DNA from 2 places in the Clostridium cochlearium genome. Region 1 is predicted to be linked to the other one. Evidence: a T-box and tRNA genes for the amino acid it is inferred to sense, from the RefSeq annotation. Region 1 holds a T-box; the other holds one or more tRNA genes.
The links. The T-box of region 1 lies ahead of thrS (threonine--tRNA ligase). A T-box ahead of a tRNA ligase gene usually reads a tRNA of that ligase, here a tRNA-Thr.
Positions count from the first base shown of each region.

Region 1 (9,039 bases):
TCAACATTATTTTAAATTCTGTCTTACTATTTCAAAAATTATTATAGATGTAGCTACTGCCGCATTAAGTGATTCAGCTTTCCCTGGCATAGGAATTATAAAAGTTTCATCACTTATATTGTAAACTTCATCACTTAATCCATTTCCCTCATTTCCAACAGCTAGTATTAAATTTTTTTTATGTAAATCTAAGTCATATAAACTTTTGTCTGTATTTAAACTACTAGCTATAATTTTAAATCCTTTTGATTTTAAATATATAGACTTTTCTAATTTAAAGTCCTCAATAATTGGCATATAAAATATGGATCCCATAGAAGCTCTCAAAGTTTTTTCATTGTATATATCTACAGTACCTTCAGTTATCAATATACCAGAGGCATTAGCTGCATGAGCAGTTCTTATTATTGTTCCCATATTACCAGGATCTTGAACTTTATCTGCCAATATATATATACCAGATTCTTTTGGTTGATATACTTCTTTCATATTTACAATTGCCAATATCCCTTGTGAATTTTCAGTGCCGCTTATACTATTAAATGCATTGCCACTTAATATGTATGCTTTATCTTTTATACTTTCTATACTTATATTAAATTCTTGTAACTTATTTAAAGAATTTTCCTGTATTAATATATATTCTATACAATAATCTGATTTCAATGCCTCTTCTACAAACCTAAAGCCTTCTACTATAAACTTTTTTTCTTTTTTTCTATGCTTTTTATCTCTTAGTTTTCTAACAAACTTAATTAAATTATTGTCTTTGCTAGTTATAGTATTCAATTTTAATTCACCCTTTATTTAGATACCAAAGTTTCTAATTTATTTAATTCCTCTGTTCCACCTATTGCAACTATAATATCTCCTTCTTCAATTACATCACCTGCTGTAGGAGAAACATTTATTTCTTCCTTCTTTTTTATAGCTACTATATTTATACCATAGTTTGCTCTTATACTTAAATTTTCTAAATTTTTACCATACCATTCTTGTGGTGCTATTACCTCTGCTATACTAAAATCTGAAGATAATTCTATATAATCTAATATATTTGTTGAAACTAAATTATGTGCAACTCTTACTCCCATATCTCTTTCTGGCAATACAACTTTATCAGCACCTATTTTATATAAAACTTTTGCATGTAATTCGCTGTTAGCCTTTGCAATGGTGTATCCTACCCCTAATTCTTTTACTAAAAGAGTTGCCATTACGCTTGCCTGTAAATCAGATCCTATAGTAACTACTGCTACATCAAAATTTCTAACTCCAATAGATCTTAAACTATTCTCATCAGTAGCATCTGCTTGAATTGCTTGGGTTACACTGTCAGAAATATTTTGTACCCTATCTTCATCAGAATCAATTGCTAAAACATCATTTCCTAGGGAATACAATGTTTGAGCAACAGAAGTTCCAAATCTCCCTAAACCTATAACTACAAATTGTCTCTGTGTCAATCTAAACACTCCTTATCCTACTAAAACTTTTCCCTCTGGATATTTTATATTCCTAGAGGATTTTTTATTTGATAAAGCTAATGCCAATGTTAAAGGACCTACTCTTCCAGCATACATAGTTAGTGCTACTATAATTTTTCCCGCAGAACTTAATTTTGTGGTTATACCTAAAGTTAATCCAACGGTTCCAAAGGCTGAAGTAGCTTCATAAAGTAAATTTTCAAAAGAATTAGAACTATCCGTAATAGATAATAGCATTGTTACAACAGTAACTATAGAAAATCCAATTACTACAATTGCCAACGCCTTATATATATTATCCTTAGAAATTCTTCTCTTAAAGATTTCAGTATCTTCTCTCCCTTTTATTACACATAATATAGTCATAAACATTAATCCAAATGTAGTAGTTTTTATTCCTCCTGCTGTAGAGCCTGAGGAACCTCCAATGAACATTAGGATAATGGTTAAAAATTTTCCAGCTGTAGTCATATCTGAAGTCGATATAGAATTAAATCCAGCTGTTCTTGGAGATACTGATGCAAAAAAAGAAGATAATGCTTTTCCTTTAAAACTCATATTCTTCATAGTGCCTGGATTATTAAATTCAAATAAGAACATTAAAATAGTACCAACAACTATTAATATAGCAGTTGTAGACAAACATATTTTTGAATGAAGAGATAATTCCCTAAATCCTTTAAAATTATATATTTCTTGCCATACATAAAATCCTAAACCACCTATAATTATGAGTAACGATATAGTCAATATAATTACTGAATTATCATAATATCCTGTAACACTACTATAATTTCCTATAAGATCAAATCCTGCATTGCAAAATGCAGATATTGAATGGAATATACTATAATATATACCTTTTCCTATACCAAATTCCGGTATAAATTGTGTTGATAAAATCAAAGCTCCTCCCATTTGTACCGAAAATGTAAATATTAAAATATATTTAACCATTTTGACAATACCTTGTGTAGAAAAAGAATTATATGCTTCTTGCATAAGTATTCTTTCCTTTAAAGTAATCTTTTTGCCTAATATTAAAGCAACTAGAGTACCAAAAGACATAAATCCTAATCCGCCTATTTCAATCAATAACATTATAACGGTTTTGCCAAAATAATTCCAATAAGTCCCTGTATCTACAGTAACTAATCCAGTAACACAAGTAGCAGACGTAGATATAAAAAAACAATCTATTAAAGGAGTTTGCTCTCCACTCTGAGTAGCTATAGGTAAATGTAATAATATAGCACCTGTAAAAATAACTATTGCAAATCCTAATGCTAAGATTCGAAATGGAGTAGCTCTTTTCATTTTAAATCTTTGTAAGTTCATATATATGTCTCCCTCTTACTAAAATGATACTTAATTGTTGTTTTTATATTTTAATGAAATTATATCATTCTAAAGATAAATGTCAATTATATGATATATTCATACAATTGACATTTTAAGTTAAAAAAATGCAGCAAATTGCTGCATTTTTTATGCGTTAAGTTGTTTTTTAGCTACTTCAACTAATTCAGAAAAAGCTTTTGGATCATTTATAGCTATTTCTGATAACATTTTTCTATTCATATTTATTCCTGCAAGTTTAAGTCCATTCATAAATCTTGAATAGGAAAGACCATTTGTTCTTGTAGCCGCATTAATTCTTGCTATCCATAATTTTCTATAATCTCTCTTTTTTAACTTTCTTCCAACATAAGCATTTCTTAAAGCTCTTATAACACTTTCATTAGCTGTTTTAAATAATCTACTTTTTCCACCAAAGTATCCTTTTGATAGCTTTAATATTTTTTTATGTTTTTTACGTGCATTCATTGCTCTTTTTACTCTTGCCATTTTAACAAACCTCCTTTAACCGAAAACTATAAGTATGGTAATAGCTTCTTCATTGCTTTTTCTTGTGTTTCTGAAACGTATCCTGTTTTTCTTAAATTTCTTTTTGTTTTTGTGCTTTTCTTTGTTAATATATGGCTTTTATATGCCTTTGCTCTTTTAAACTTTCCTGTTCCTGTCTTTTTAAATCTCTTAGCTGCTCCTCTATGAGTCTTCATTTTTGGCATATTATGTTCCTCCTCTCAACACTACAGATTAAAGTATTTTATTTTCTTGGAGCTAAAACCATAGTCATATTTTTACCTTCTAACTTAGCTGGTTTCTCCACAACACAAACATCCTCTAGTTTAGATAAAAAAGCATTTAATATCTTTTTACCTACTACATTAGAATGTTCCATTTCTCTTCCTCTGAATCTAACAGTTACTTTAACTTTATCTTCTGCCTTTAAGAACTTTCTTGCATTATTTGCTTTAATTCCTATATCATGTTCTTCTATTGTTGCACTTAATCTTATTTCTTTTATATTAGTAACCTTTTGTTTCTTTTTTGCCTCTTTGTCTTTCTTGGTCTGTTCATATATAAACTTTCCATAATTCATTATCTTACAAACAGGCGGCTTTCCTGTTGGAGCTATCATTACTAAGTCCAATTCTTTTTCTTCAGCTTTTTTTAAAGCTTCAGATGTAGGTATTATTCCTAGTTGTTCTCCATTTTCGTCAATAGTTCTAACTTCCTTTTCTCTAATTTCTTCATTAACAAGGAAACCTTTTTTAATAATATTCACCTCCTAGGTGGATTTAAAATAAAAAAAGACGGCAAATGCCGTCCTCTAATCAAAATTAAAATACTAATTTCATAACCTTACTAGCTGTGCTGTAAGGTGAGAAACGGCTGGTTTCTTCTTAACGTTTTATATTATACTATCTTTAACTTTTATTGTCAAGCTTTTTTATGCTTATTTAGAATTTTCTATTACTCTATTTTCTATTTCATAGTTTAATTTTTGTATGAACTCTTCTAAAGCAATAGCTCCTAAATCTCCTTCTTTTCTACTTCTTACTGCAACTTTATTCTCATTTACTTCTTTATCTCCTAAAATAATCATATAAGGCACCTTTTGAAGTTGAGCTTCCCTTATTTTATATCCTATCTTTTCATTTCTATCATCAAACTCTACTCTTATTCCATTTTCCTTTAACTTATCAACTACTTTATTTGCATAATCTTTTTGTGCATCTGTAATAGTCATAACTTTTACTTGCACTGGAGCTAACCATGTTGGGAATGCCCCTGCAAAATGCTCTATAAGTATTCCTATAAATCTCTCTATACTTCCAAATACAACTCTATGAACCATTACTGGTCTATGTCTTTCTCCATCTTGGCCTATATATGTTAAATCAAATCTTTCTGGCATTTGGAAGTCTAACTGAATAGTTCCACATTGCCATGTTCTGCCTATACAATCTTTTAGATGGAAGTCTATCTTAGGACCATAAAAAGCTCCGTCCCCTTCATTTATTTTATACTCTAATCCTGCTGCTTCTAAAGCATTTTTTAATCCATTAGTTGCAACTTCCCAATCTTCATCACTACCCATTGAATCTTCTGGCCTAGTAGATAATTCAACAAAGTATTCAAATCCAAAAACTTTATAGAAATCATCAATTAATTTTATTACATTTAATATTTCATCTCTTATTTGTTCCTTTGTCATAAATATATGCGCATCATCTTGAGTAAAACATCTAACTCTCATAAGTCCATGTAATGCTCCAGATAATTCATGTCTATGAACTAATCCAAGTTCCCCTAATCTCATTGGAAACTCCTTATAGGAATGTAAATGGCTTTTATAAACTAAAATTGAACCTGGACAATTCATTGGTTTTATAGCAAAGTTTTCATTATCTATTTTAGTAAAGTACATATTTTCTTTATAATGATCCCAGTGTCCTGATCTGTGCCATAGTTCTTCATTTAATATAACTGGAGTTCTTATTTCATCGTATCCTGCTTTAGTATGTTTTTCTCTCCAGAAGTTTTCTAAAATATTCCTTACTACCATTCCCTTAGGATGGAAAAATGGGAATCCTGGTCCTTCTTCATTTATACTAAATAAGTCTAATTCTTTTCCTAATTTCCTATGATCCCTTCTCTTAGCTTCTTCTAATAATTTTAAATATGCTTCTAATTCACTTTTCTTTAAAAATGCTGTTCCATATATTCTTTGAAGCATTTTATTTTTTTCATCGCCTCTCCAATAAGCTCCTGCTACTGAAAGAAGTTTAATTGCCTTTATTTTTCCTGTAGAAGGCATATGTGGTCCCGCACATAAATCTACAAAATCACCTTGTTTATAAAAAGAAATAACTTCTCCTTCTGGTAGTTCCTCTATTAATTCAACTTTATAAGGTTCATCTGCATCTTTGGCAAGCTTAATAGCTTCTTCTCTTGGAAGTTCAAATCTTTCAATTTCTAAATTTTCTTTTATTATTTTTGACATTTCTTTTTCTATCTTTTCTAACATTTCTGGTGTAAAAGTAAAATCTACGTCAAAATCATAATAAAATCCATTATCTATTGCTGGTCCTATTGCTAATTTAGCTTCAGGATAAAGTCTTTTTACTGCTTGAGCTAATATATGTGAAGCTGTATGTCTTACTGTTCTTCTTCCGTCTTCATCATCGAAAGTTAATATTTCTAACTGACTATCTTCTTTTATTTCTGTCATAAGTTCAGCTACTTCGCCATTTACCTTAGCCCCTACAGCTTTTTTATATAAAGCTGGACTTATTTTCATAGCTATGTCGCTTACCCTTACTCCTTTTTCTACTTCTATTACTTTTCCATCTTTTAGTGTTATATTTATCATTATATACTCCCTCCTTAAATATAGTGCTTATTTATATTCAAAAAATAAAAAAACGCCCCTCTAATGGGACGATTATCTCGTGGTTCCACCCAAATTCGATAATAAAACCTTAATTTTATTATCCTTTGAGATCCTTTAACGCAGGTAACGGAAATACTTACTTAATTTCAGTATTCAGCTCTAAGGTGGTTTTCAATAAATACTATTAAGAAAATCTTTCAGCCTAAGAATTTCCCTCTCTTTTATAATAGTAATTTTATTTACTCTTCCTTTTCTTAGCTTTTAACATCTTATTATATAATTATATTCATCTAACCAACTATTGTCAATAACTTTATTCCCTATATTGTTTATTTATTTTTCTGCAGGTTTCACAATTATTACAATAAACCACTTTTTTTAAAAACACATTATTTATAGTATTTATAAGTTCTTTGTTCAAACAATTTTCAACGCAATGTATAACTATTTTTTCTGGACAATAGGTTATCAAACCACTTATTAATATATCATCTAAATTTATTTCTAATGACATATTATTAGAAACAAATTCCTTAAATAACTCTTTAGTTATATCTATTCCATTTTTATCTTTTATTATATAATTACCATCTTTATATATTATTATATTAACCTCATCAATTCTACTTTCTTGTATATTAACAAAATACTTTAATAGTTTTATAAATTCATTATATTCTTTTTCTACAATATATTCCTCTACTACTTTTTCTATTATAACTTTTAATTTTTTTTCTAAACTTTTTGTTCTGAAAGTTAAAAATCCTTCTATATTAATCTCATCTGTTTCACGTATACATTCTAATATTTCATCCATAATTTCATTTTTTTTGTTCATATAATATATATTTGAACTGTCTATGATTTTTTCGTTATTTGTAAGTATATCCCTGATTTTTCCTTCTATTTCCTCTATATCTTTTGAGTTTAAGAAAAAATAACTGTCTTCTAAAAACTCAACCAATCTCTCTTTTAAAAATTTATCTATATATATTTTGTATATTATATCAGCTATATGCAAATAAAATATATTCTTAGTCTTTGTGGTCAATTTTTCATCCGGAATATATATTTTCATAAAATGAATTTTATTATCAATGCTTTCACATACACCTATTTCGAACTCAAAATAAGCTTTTAAAATATTTATTCCTTCAATAACTTCTTTAAAATCATCTTCATATATTATTTTAAATACTGCCATATATTTCACTCCCCTCTGTCATAGTATGTGTTTTATTTTTATGTATATTCATATTGAAATTAGTAAAAATCTAATATAAAATTTACTATTAGGTGATGTATTTATGAAATATTTATTTGTAGATAGTAGGTTATCCATAGAAGAAGAATCTAATTTAACTTCTTTAGGTTACAATATTATAAAATGCCCTTTATTCTCTTTATTATACTATGCTATTTCTGGTCATCCTGACATACTTATACACATATTAGATGAAAAAAATTTAGTTTTACATAAAGATGCAAATAAAAAATTTATAGAAAAATTAAAAACTCTAGGTTTTAATATAAAACTATCTCAAAACTCATTATCTTCTAATTATCCAATGGATATAGGCTTAAATGCAGTAAACTTAGATAATGTTTTTATACATAATTTAAAATATACAGATCCTGTTTTACTTAACAGTGTAAAACACAAAAAATTAATAAATGTAAATCAAGGTTATACTAAATGTTCTGTGGCCGTAGTTAGCAATAAAGCAATAATTACTTCTGATAAAGTTATTGCTCATGAAGCTAAAAAAGTAGATTTAGATGTACTTTTAATTCCTCCTGGAGATATAATTTTACCTGGATTAGACTATGGATTTATAGGCGGATGTTGTGGACTTATAGGAAAAAATATAATGGCTTTTTTCGGCCATTTAGATTATTTTAAATATGGAAATGAAATAAAAGATTTTTTATTTAAACATAATGTAAAACCTGTTTATTTAAGAAAAGGAAACCTTATAGATAGGGGAAGCATTTTGTGTAATGAATAATTAATAATGAACAATGAATAATTATGGATAGCTTTTCTCCATTGTCATTTCGAAAAGCGTTTAATTTTATTAAACCTTGATATTTAGCTTCCCTAAATAAAGATTTTCTGTAGTGCAACGGAAGAAAATCATCCTCAATTGTTCATTATTCACTATTAGTTATTCACTAAATAAAAAACATCTTAAAACAGTTCTGTTTTAAGATGCTTTTTTTATTTGGAGGCACCACCCAGATTTGAACTGGGGAATAAAGGTTTTGCAGACCTCTGCCTTACCACTTGGCTATAGTGCCATATATTGGAGCGGAAGATGGGATTCGAACCCACGACGTTCACCTTGGCAAGGTGACGCTCTACCACTGAGCCACTCCCGCAATACTGGTGGCTCGACCAGGAATCGAACCAGGGACACGAGGATTTTCAGTCCTCTGCTCTACCGACTGAGCTATCGAGCCAAATTGCTTATATATTTTAAATTTAAAAAACATATAAGCAATACAACACAATTATATCCACTATTTTTTATTTTGTCAATATGTATTTATAATTTTCAATCATTTATTATTTTTCTCTAATATCTACTAAAAATTCACTATCCACTATACTAGCCTCTGCTAAAGTAGCCATGTTATTCATAGCACAAAGAGCTGCTTCAATCATAAAAAATTGTAGGGGACATCCTGTACCTTCTCCTAATCTCATTTCCATATGAAGACATGGACTAAGCCCTATTTCTTTTGTAACATATTCAATGCCTGGTTCCGCTGAAAGATGAGATGGTATTAAAAAGTCCTTTACAT
Region 1 covers NZ_LT906477.1:1,917,957-1,926,995, forward strand. Annotated here, with positions in the region: gene CKV72_RS09410 (TrmH family RNA methyltransferase) at 7-789, opposite strand; gene CKV72_RS09415 (potassium channel family protein) at 804-1,466, opposite strand; gene CKV72_RS09420 (TrkH family potassium uptake protein) at 1,479-2,825, opposite strand; gene rplT (50S ribosomal protein L20) at 2,976-3,335, opposite strand; gene rpmI (50S ribosomal protein L35) at 3,362-3,559, opposite strand; gene infC (translation initiation factor IF-3) at 3,598-4,119, opposite strand; ribosomal protein L20 leader region at 4,134-4,245, opposite strand; gene thrS (threonine--tRNA ligase) at 4,291-6,210, opposite strand; T-box leader at 6,272-6,496, opposite strand; gene ytxC (putative sporulation protein YtxC) at 6,545-7,435, opposite strand; gene CKV72_RS09450 (DUF6873 family GME fold protein) at 7,539-8,240, shown strand; tRNA gene CKV72_RS09455 (tRNA-Cys) at 8,458-8,532, opposite strand; tRNA gene CKV72_RS09460 (tRNA-Gly) at 8,539-8,613, opposite strand; tRNA gene CKV72_RS09465 (tRNA-Phe) at 8,619-8,694, opposite strand; gene cobT (nicotinate-nucleotide--dimethylbenzimidazole phosphoribosyltransferase) at 8,801-9,039, opposite strand, start outside.

Region 2 (11,723 bases), 690 kb from region 1:
GGTTCTATTATAGGCATACTATTTTTATATAAAGGTAACACTATTTCTCTTTTATTGCTGAAAATTGGTTCTATGGAATAAGCTATACCTTTTCCATTTTCCTTTAAATTTCTTTTCACTATATGCTTAATTGATTTTTTATGTAGCAATGAAATTTTTCTTATCTCATCAAATATTACTAAATCAAATTTTTCTTCAAGTTGTATTGCTACTTCAATATTGCATACTAGAAGTCTTTTTTGTTGTAAATTTTCAACATTCTTTATGTAGCTATAATCTTTAAAATTAGATATTTTTTTTATATTTAATATAATATCTATATCTTTATCCTCTTCTGTAATATACAAAACTCTTTTATTACTATTAACAAAAGTTAATATAGTTTCAACAAGTATAGATGATGAATTATTAGGAACTGTTATTATATTTAACAATTTTTCTTTTGAAAATATCCATGTTTTTAAATAATTACTTATTTTCTCTAATTGCCAATGATTTTTTTTATCCATTTTAATAAACATATAAACCTCCAGGCTATTGTCCATTATCTTCATAAAAATTTTCTAGTATGTTTTGTATTCTCCACTTTAATAAGGAATATCTTTCAAAACTCCTATTATTATCAACCATAAATTTTAATGCTTTTAATTTTCCTACTACAACCACTAATTCTTTTGCTCTTGTTATTCCTGTATACAATAAATTCCTATTCATAAGCATAGGTGGCCCCATAAAAGCAGGTATTATAACTGCTGGAAACTCACTTCCTTGACTTTTATGTATAGTTATAGCATATGCCAAATCTATTTCATCTAAATAAATATCTTCATAAATTACTTTCTTTTCTTCATCAAAAATAATGGTCATATTGTTGTTTTCTTCATCTATATCCTCTATATATCCTATATCTCCATTGAATATTCCCATTCCTTCTTCTGGATCATATTTATCTATCTTTCTCCACTTAATATTATAATTATTTTTAGTTTGCATAATCTTATCGCCCACTCTAAAAATACAGTCTTTAAACTTCTTCTCTTTTTTTTCTTTTGATGGAGGATTTAGTACTTTTTGAAGGTTTCTATTTAAATTTTCAACTCCTAATATTCCTTTTCTCATAGGACTTAATATTTGTATATGTTTTAATTTATCCCAATCCTTATTAAAATTTGGTAATCTCTTATGAATTAGTCCTAATAGAATATCCAATATATTCTCATTAGAATCACCGTTTAAAAAAAAGAAATCCTTATTCCTTTCATTCAAAATAGGCATTTGTCCACTATTTATCTTATGTGCATTTAAAGTTATTGCACTAGTTTCTGATTGTCTAAATATATCCTTTAATCTTACTACTTTAACACAATTGCTTTCTATTAAATCTTTTAATACATTTCCAGGACCTACCGATGGTAATTGATCTACATCACCCACTATTATAAGTCTAGTTCCTATAGATATAGCTTTTAGTAAGTTATTCATAAGCATTATATCTATCATTGATGCTTCATCTATTATCACTACATCACATTCTAAGGGAGTTTCTTCTGTTTTAGAAAATATTTCTTCTTCCCCTACCCCCATTTCCAATAATCTGTGGATAGTTTTTGCATCTCTTCCTGTAGCTTCTGTCATTCTTTTTGCTGCTCTCCCTGTAGGTGCTCCCATACAAACAGTATATCCATATTTTTCATATATATCCGAAATACAGTTTATAATAGTTGTTTTACCCGTACCAGGTCCACCTGTTATTATTTCTACTCCATTCAAAAAGGCTCCTATTATAGCTTCTCTTTGTGAAGGAGAAAATTTTATATTATTATTATCTTCAAAATTTCTTATTTCTTCTTCTACAGTCATATCTAAATCCTTATGATTATATAATGATAATTTTAATATATTCTTTGTTACGCCTAATTCACAATAATAATAGGGTATAGAAAAAATATATTCTTTTCCATCCACTATTTCTACTCTTAATTTACCTTGAAGAGCACTTTGTAATACATTTTCTTTTATCTCTTCTTCTTCTACATTTAATATTTCTTTTCCATCTTTTATTAATTTATCCGCTGGCATGCAAGTATTTCCTAATGCAGAAAATTGATTCAATACATAATTTATACCACTTTGTATTCTAAAAGGAGAATTTATATCAACTCCTAAATTTTTAGCTATTTTATCCGCTGTTTTAAATCCTATTCCTGAAATAGTTTCTGTTAATATATATGGATTTTCTTTCACTATTCTAATAGATTCGCTTTTAAATTTCTTATATATCTTGAGACAATGATTTATAGATATACCATACTCTTGAAAAAACATCATTATATTTCTAACTTCTTTTTGATCTTCGTAAGACTCTTGAATTATACCTATTTTTTTATCTCCTATGCCCTCTATTTCCTTTAATCTTTCAATATCATTCTCTAATATATGAAAAGTCTTCAATCCAAATTTTTGAACAATTTTTTTAGCTGTTACAGGCCCTATTCCGGGAATTATACCTGATGATAAATATCTTTCAATTCCTTTTTTAGTATCAGGAATGATTTCTTCACAACTTTCAACTTTAAATTGTCTTCCAAATTGAGGATGAATTACCCATTCTCCATATAATTTAAGATTTTGTCCCTCCGATATATAAGGTATACATCCTACTATAGTTGTTATAGAATTAGCATCTTCCTTAATTCTACTGACAACATATCCATTTTCATCATTCCTAAATATTATGGAATCAACGGTTCCTTGTATTTCTTCCATAAGATCTCCCCTAATTTTACTATTTTTATATATTATATCATACACCGCCTCTGGTTAATGAATAATGAACAATTTATAAAACTATATAATATTTATTTTTAATTATACCCAATAAAATTAAAAGTTTTCTGATTCAAGAAATAAAGTTTCACTAAATTGTCTATTATCCATCAATAAAAAACCCCAGTAAAAATTTACCAGGGTTTTTTTATATGCTTTTATATTAGATTAAGGCTTTTATTTGTTCCACTTTATTTAGATTTTCCCATGGAAGTTCTATATCTGTTCTTCCAAAATGTCCATAGGCTGCTGTTTGTTTATATATAGGCCTTCTCAAATCTAGCTCCTTTATTATAGCTGAAGGTCTTAAATTAAATACCTTATTAATTATTTCTATAATTTTCTCATCTTTTATTTTGCCTGTTCCAAAAGTCTCTACTGAAATAGAAACAGGTTTTGCTACTCCTATAGCATAAGCTAGTTGAACTTCCAATTTATCTGCTACTCCAGCTGCTACAAGATTTTTAGCTACCCATCTAGCTGCATATGCTGCAGATCTATCCACCTTTGTAGGATCTTTTCCTGAAAATGCTCCACCACCATGTCTTCCATATCCACCATAGGTATCAACTATTATTTTTCTTCCAGTTAATCCAGCATCACCTTGTGGTCCACCTACAACAAATCTTCCTGTTGGATTTATATAATAATGAGTATTTTCATCTAAAAGTTCGGCTGGTACAACTTTAGATATTACATGCTCAATAATATCTTTTTCTATTTGTTCTCTTGTAATTTCTGGTCCATGCTGAGTAGATACTACTATAGTATCTATTCTTACTACTTTACCATCTTCATATTCTACAGTAACCTGTGTTTTACCATCTGGTCTTAAATAAGGTAATGTTCCATTTTTTCTTACTTCGGATAATCTTCTAGATAATTTATGAGCCATAGATATTGCCATTGGCATATATTCTGGAGTTTCATTATCTGCATATCCAAACATCATTCCTTGATCCCCTGCTCCTATAACATCTTCATTATCTATTCCACCTTGTTTAGATTCTAAAGATTCATTAACACCCATAGCTATATCTGGAGATTGTTCTGATATAGATGTTAATACCGCACAGGTATCTGAATCAAATCCATATTTAGCTCTAGTATATCCTATATTTTCTATTGTATTTCTTACTATTTTAGGTATATCTACATAACAATTGGTAGTTATTTCCCCTGCTACCAAAACCATTCCTGTAGTTACACTAGTTTCACAAGCAACTCTACCATTTGGATCTTTTTCAAGTATAGCATCAAGTACTGCATCGGAAATTTGGTCACAAATTTTATCTGGATGTCCTTCTGTAACTGATTCAGATGTAAATAATTTCCTCATTTTTTTACCTCCTATTGTGTAGCTCTTATATAAAAATAAAGTCTCTTCTGATAAGAAGAGACTTGCTTTTTACTTGCTATCCCTCTTATCTTGCAGAATTTTCTGCAGGAATTGGCACCTTAATATTAAAAAATATTGGTTGCCGGGTTTCATTGGGCCCTTTCCCTCCACCTCTCTCGATAAGAGCTTTTTATCTAATTATATTACTAACTAATATTAGCACATTAATATTTAGCTGTCAATTATATATTATGCTATAATAAAAAAATAACACTAATATTTTAGTGTTATTTTTTGGTGGAGGAGGACGGATTCGAACCATCGAAGGCGAAAGCCAACAGATTTACAGTCTGCCCCCTTTAGCCACTCGGGAACTCCTCCATATATGGAGCTGGCAATAGGACTTGAACCTACAACCTGCTGATTACAAGTCAGCTGCTCTGCCAATTGAGCCATGCCAGCACATTTTAAGAAACTATGGTGGAGGAGGACGGATTCGAACCATCGAAGGCGAAAGCCAACAGATTTACAGTCTGCCCCCTTTAGCCACTCGGGAACTCCTCCACATATGGAGCTGGCAATAGGACTTGAACCTACAACCTGCTGATTACAAGTCAGCTGCTCTGCCAATTGAGCCATGCCAGCACATTTTCTATCGAACTTGTCGACAAAAACAAGTATACAATTATATTGTTAAAAATTCAAATGTGATTATAGTATAATAAATCGATATTAATCATTATATCTCTATTTTTCTCTTACTATCTCTTTCTTAACTATGTAGATAATTTAAATTGTACTATTTTTTATACTTCACTTAATGTATTGCTTATATTATAATGCTATTTAGATAAAATTTTAATTTTGAAAAGGAAGATTGATATGAAACAACTTTTAAGTAAACTTAGGAAAGCAGTAAGTGATTTTTCTTTAATAGAAGATGGCGATAATATTGCAATTGGCCTATCTGGTGGAAAAGATAGTATCGCTCTTCTGTATCTTTTAAGTAAATATAGAATGTTTTCTCCTGAAAAATTTAACATAATAGCAATTACTATAGATCCAGGAACAAATATGGATTTTTCTCCTTTAAAAGCTCTTTGTAAAGATTTAGATGTAAATTTTCACATAATAGATTCTAATATAAAGGAAATAGTATTTGATATTAGAAAAGAAAAGAATCCTTGTTCTCTTTGTGCCAATTTAAGACGTGGAATACTAAATGATAATGCTAAAAAGCTAGGTTGTAATAAAGTAGCATTAGGTCATCATAAAAATGATGCTGTTGAAACACTTTTATTATCTATGTTCTATGAAGGTAGAATTAGTTGCTTTCTTCCAAAAACTTATTTAGATAGGAAAGATATAACTGTAATTAGACCTATGGTATATATAGATGAAGAATCTATTAAAAATACTTCAATAAAATATAATTTTCCTATAATACAAAATCCTTGTCCTGCTAATGGTTTTACTAAAAGAGAATCTATAAAAAATTTAATAAAATCTCTAAAAAAAGATTTTCCTGATTTAGATAATAGATTATTAGGTGCTTTAACAAATTCTAATCAACTTTGTATTTGGAATAAACAAAATTAAACAATTTGCTATAATATTAATTACACCACCTTCATATAAATTATTGAAGGAGGTGTAATTTTTGGATAAAACCATGGTCCATTATAATGATCCTTTGGCTTATAAAATAATAGGAAATAGTTTAATAAACTTTTTAAATGAAAAAACTATAATAGTGTGTATAGGAACAGATAAATGCATAGGAGATTCTCTTGGTCCTATAACTGGTACAATTTTAAAAACAAAAGATTTTCCTCTGCCTGTCTTTGGAACAATAGAAAATCCAATCCATGCGTTAAATATAAAAATAAAAATGGAAGAAATATCTTCTTTATACCCTAATCATAGTATACTTGGCATAGATGCTTGTTTAGGAGAACCTAATAATATTGGATTTATACAATCACGAAATTATCCAATATATCCTGGAAAAGGTGTTGGTAAGGAACTTCCTCATGTGGGAAATCGTTCCGTAGTTGGAATAATCGATTCCACTGAAATGAATATATTTAATAATAATTCTATTCGACTTAATTTTATACTTAATATGGCCAAATCTATTTCTGAATCCATAATATATGGTTTAAAATTATCTTGTAAAGAATACATTTTGTCAAATAAAAATAAAGCAAAGATATAAATTCTTTGCTTTTTTATTTTTAGTCTATTAAAACTATACTATCTCCTTGAAAAGTTATATCTAACTTATCCAAGTATTCTAACATCTTCCCTGTACCAATAGCTACACATGTAACTGCATTTTCAGAAACATATACTGGTACATGGGTTACTTCTGATATTAACTTATCTAAACCATTTAATAATGCTCCACCTCCGGTCATTACTATACCTTTATCAGATATATCTGCCGCTAATTCTGGTGGGGTTTTTTCTAAGATAGCATGGGTACTTTCAGCTATAGTATTTATAGGCTCTATTAAAGCATCTCTCATCTCTGATGACGATACAGTTATATTCTTAGGTAACCCTGATATTAAATCTCTACCTTTTATATCCATAAAATTTTCTTCACCAACATCATAAACAGATCCTATATTTATCTTTAAATCCTCTGCAGTCCTTTCTCCTATCATAAGATTATGCTTCTTTCGTATGTATTTTATTATAGCTTCATCGAAGCTATCACCGGCTATACTTATTGTTGATCTTGCAACTATTCCTCCTAGTGATATAACCGCTATATCGGTTGTCCCTCCTCCTATATCAATTATCATATTACCACTAGCTTTAGTTATATCAACACCAGCACCTATTGCCGCAGCTAGAGGTTCTTCTATTAAAAAAACCTTTTTAGCACCTGCATTCCTTGCTGCATCTATAACTGCTCTTTTCTCAACTTCCGTAGACTCACAAGGTATACATACTACTACTCTTGGTGAAACCATTTTCTTTTTACCACAAGCTTTAGTAATAAAATGTTTCAACATCTTTTCTGTCAAATCGTAATCAGAAATAACTCCTTCCCTAAGGGGTTTTAATGCAACAATATTGCCAGGAGTTCTACCAATCATTTGCCTTGCTTCTTCTCCTACTGCTAAAAGCTTATCTTTACTTTTATCAATGGCTACTACTGATGGATCATTCAATACTACACCTTTTCCTTTAATATAAACTAGTACAGTGGCTGTTCCAAGATCTATTCCCATATCTGTTCCTACATTAAAAAACATCCCTATTTTTCACACCTGCTCTTTCCTTATTCTTCTTTGGTAAATTTTGATACTACCTAATATCAATTATAATAGGAATGTTTTTAACCTTCAATAGCTTTATACTTCAATTTTGTAGCTTTTCCACCTCTTATATGTCTTTCTGCCTTATTAAATTCCAATATATTTTTAGCTTCTTTTGCAATTTGAGGATTTATTTTAGGCAATCTTTCTGTCATATCTTTATGAATTGTACTTTTGCTTACACCGAAGACTTTGGCCGTTTTTCTTATAGTAGCTTTAGAACTTATTATATAATTAGCGACTTCTAAAACTCTTTCTTCAATGTAATCCTTCAAATTACTACCTCCTTACTATTTATAAATATATTTAGTAACTAAATTATTTTTATAATGCCATTTTCCACTCAGTTATGTGGAAAATGGCTTTATTTTATTTAATATTTTATATACTTATTTGGATTTACATAATCTCCATCCTTAGTTACAGAAAAATGAAGATGTTCTCCATAATTTTCATAAGCTGCTCTTAATGTTGTTTTCCCTACTTTTCCTAAATTACTTCCTTTTTTAACTTCATCTCCTACTTTTACATCTAATTTCTCATCTAAATTAGCGTAAATTGTTTTCAACCCGTTTTGATGATTAATAGTAACTTGAACACCATCTACTGTATCTTTCTTTATATCTTCTATTTTCCCATCTAATACAGCAACAACAGGTTTTCCTAGTTCACATTTAATATCTATTCCAAAATTAGGTCTATAACTATTTGTAGATTTCCAATAAACAGGTTCTTCTGAATAATCCCTAGCTATAGTTCCTTCTACTGGTTTGACAAATTTGTTGTCTGTTTTAGCTGACACTTGAGCTACTTTTTCAGTTTTTTCTTCAACCTTTTTATCTTCTTCTTTAACTTGTAAAGCATTATCATATTCTACACTTGGCTCTCTAGTTTCTACAGTTTCTTGTTCTTTATTTTCATTTGATTCTTGAATTTTATTTTCTTCTTTAACAGCTAATCTTTTTGCTTCTTTATTGTTTTTTGAAGATATGTAAGCTGCTGATCCTATTAAACATAGACATATAAATAGAACTAGATAGAATCCCTCCTTCTTTATACGAAATTTACTTGAAAATTTTTTACCCATATAAGCACCTCCTTTTTGTAGTTTGTCCAGTCTGTAGTAAAAAATACATATTTTATTTAAAATTCTTTCTCCTATTTTCATCATTTTTTGACAAATAGTCATTAATTTTATAAAAATAAAAAATACTAAAAAGAAACTTTAAATTTCTTTTTAGTATTTTAATTATTTTTTAAAACTTCTTTATATTTTTTTATTTCTACACCTGTATAATAATGTTTTAATATATCCTTATAATTCTCACCAGATTTTCCTAATACATTGGCTCCCCATTGGCTCATACCTACACCATGTCCATATCCTTTGCATTCTATATTTATCTTATCTTTCTCAAATTTTATATTAAAATTTGATGAATTTAAATTAAAAATTTTTCTAAATGTTGGACCTGTTATAATGGTTTTGCCTAATACTATCTCTTTTACACTTCCTCCAGAAGTTCTGCTCTTTATTTTTACTTCATTTTTTATATTTTTTATATTTGATATAGATTTAGGATATTTTTTATTAATTATATTTATAAATTCACTATACGAATAGTTTTTATTACTCTTATATTTTGGTGCAATTTCTTCTCCTTGACTTTTTACACTCTTTAAATATGGCTCTGTAGATGCAAATATATCTTGGCCGTTTTCCGTAAATCCACTACTAGTTGAGAAATAATATGCTCCTTTTATGATTTCATCTTTATACACCAAAACTTCTCCTGCAGTACTTTCAACTGCATTTTCAATCTTATTCCAATATTCATTTCTTTTTTTCTCTGACCAGCCTTTCATTCTAACTTCTTTAGTTAAAAATGCTTGACAGTGTACTGTATCACATAAATCTGCACCATTTACATTTTTGCAACTGACTCCACCTAATTGTTTTATACGAGGTATAGCATAAGTTCTTGCTGCTATAGCTTGAGCTTTTAAGGCCTCCTCATGAAACTCAGCAGGCATTTCAGCTGAAACTACTCCTTTTATATAATCTTCCAAATCTAATTCTATTATTTTTTTATCTTTTGAGATATATACTTTTACTTTTATTTCTTCAATCTTCTTATTTTCAGATATATTATTTTTGTTGTCTTTTCCTATTAAAGATGGTTTTAATATTATAAAGCAAAAAATAATTACAATAAGTATACTAGCTAGTATACTTGCAAAAAATCTTTTTAATAAATACATTATATCTCCACTTCTCATATAGTTTTCTCCTCTATTAATCTTACGTATTTTATAATAACTATATGAAAACAATTATATTTATATTCCAATTATTATATTCTGTAAACATCTGCTCCTAGTAATTGAAATTTCTTCTCTACATCTGCATATCCCCTGTCAATATGATAAATATCTGTAATTTCTGTGCTTCCTCTTGCTACTAGACCACACAGTATTAACGCTGCACCTGCCCTTAAATCCGTAGCCTTTACTTCACAACCTGTTAATTTATTTCCTCCTTCTATTACAGCACTTCTCCCATCTATCTTTATATTTGAACCCATTCTTTTCATTTCGATGGCATGCATAAATCTATTTTCAAATATTGTTTCAGTTACTATACTAGTTCCTTGTATAGTACTTAGTAACGCCATAGTTTGAGGTTGCATATCTGTTGGAAACCCTGGATATGGCATAGTTTTTATATCCACAGGTTTTAGTTGACGATTTCCATCAACTATCATACTTTCCCCATCTATATTTATGTCTACACCTATTTCAGTTAATTTTGCTATTATTGGTCTTAAATGCTCTTCATTTACTCCATTTAATTTTATTCTACTCCTTGTTATAGCTGCTGCAGTCATGAAAGTTCCAGCTTCTATCCTGTCATATATGGGCTTATGGACTACCCCCTTTAAATTTTTTACTCCTATTATATTTATTGTATCAGTACCTGCTCCAATTATATTAGCGCCCATAGCATTTAAAAACTTAGCTAAATCTTGTATTTCTGGCTCTTCTGCTGCATTTTGTATTATAGTTTCTCCTTCTGCAAGGACAGCTGCCATCATTATATTTTCTGTTGCTCCTACAGAAGGAAAATCTAAGTATATTTTATTTCCTTTTAATTTATCCGCCTTAGCTTCCACGTAACCATATCCTATATTTATATCAGCTCCTAAGGCACTTAGACCCTTTAAATGCAAATCTATAGGACGAGTGCCTATATTACATCCCCCTGGAAGAGATATTTTAAAATTCCCAAATCTAGATAGCATAGGCCCCATTATAAGAAAAGAAGCTCTTAATTTTTTTACAAGATCACTGCAAGGTTCTAAACTACAAATATTAGATGTATCTATTATTATTTTATTATTAATCTTATCTATCTCTACTTCTGAAGATATGGATCTTAAAACTTCACTTATTACAAATACATCTTTTAACATAGGAGTATTTTCTATTATGCATTTATCTCCACTCAATATACTAGCTGCTATTATCGGTAATACAGAGTTTTTAGCAGAGTTTATATTAATTTCACCTTTTAGCCCTTTACCTCCATTAACAATAATTTTATTCATAGTATTCCTCCATATCATTATAAATTTCTAATATAATTCAAAAATCTGTGGTTCCCCCATTATTAAGTAGCTACCTGAAGAATAGTTTACTAAAGCATATTGAAAAGACTTGTTTTCTAAAAAATTACTATATCCATTAATAATTTTTACAGTATTAATATTATAATTAAGCCTTTCTATAATTTTTTTATTTGCACTATCTAAATCCTCTGTATTAATCTTAACTTTCATATAACTATATATTTTCAAATTTCCATTAAGTATTTTATTTCCACTTTTTTTTAAGTCATCTAAAATATTTTCTGAATTCTTTTCTATTAGAACCATTGTAGTTCTACTTAAATTTTTATCTTTTATATGTTCTTGTTGAATATATCCTCTTAAACTTTCCTTTTGAAATTCTATAATAACTTTTTTTTCATTTTCTTTATAATCCTTTATTTCTGTTTCTTCTATATCTAAACTATTTAAAATCTGTTGAAAACTTTTTTCCTTTCCAAGGCTATCTTCACTAATTAATTTTACGCCATTTTCAATTATAGTTCCCTTAGAAATATCTAATAAAGACTGAAATAAATTTTTCTTTGGTAACTTTGCTCCTAATAAAAATAATATTAC
Region 2 covers NZ_LT906477.1:166,220-177,942, reverse strand. Annotated here, with positions in the region: gene CKV72_RS00885 (hypothetical protein) at 1-521, opposite strand, end outside; gene recD2 (SF1B family DNA helicase RecD2) at 535-2,766, opposite strand; gene metK (methionine adenosyltransferase) at 2,990-4,165, opposite strand; SAM riboswitch class I at 4,248-4,351, opposite strand; tRNA gene CKV72_RS00870 (tRNA-Tyr) at 4,461-4,546, opposite strand; tRNA gene CKV72_RS00865 (tRNA-Thr) at 4,552-4,627, opposite strand; tRNA gene CKV72_RS00860 (tRNA-Tyr) at 4,644-4,729, opposite strand; tRNA gene CKV72_RS00855 (tRNA-Thr) at 4,735-4,810, opposite strand; gene CKV72_RS00850 (tRNA 2-thiocytidine biosynthesis TtcA family protein) at 5,048-5,764, shown strand; gene yyaC (spore protease YyaC) at 5,826-6,383, shown strand; gene mreB (rod shape-determining protein) at 6,403-7,434, opposite strand; gene spoIIID (sporulation transcriptional regulator SpoIIID) at 7,518-7,772, opposite strand; gene CKV72_RS00830 (M23 family metallopeptidase) at 7,871-8,584, opposite strand; gene spoIID (stage II sporulation protein D) at 8,743-9,777, opposite strand; gene murA (UDP-N-acetylglucosamine 1-carboxyvinyltransferase) at 9,852-11,105, opposite strand; gene CKV72_RS00815 (hypothetical protein) at 11,133-11,723, opposite strand, start outside.
Region 2: it has a tRNA-Thr gene. The T-box ahead of thrS (threonine--tRNA ligase) is inferred to sense a tRNA for this amino acid. The anticodon was not compared.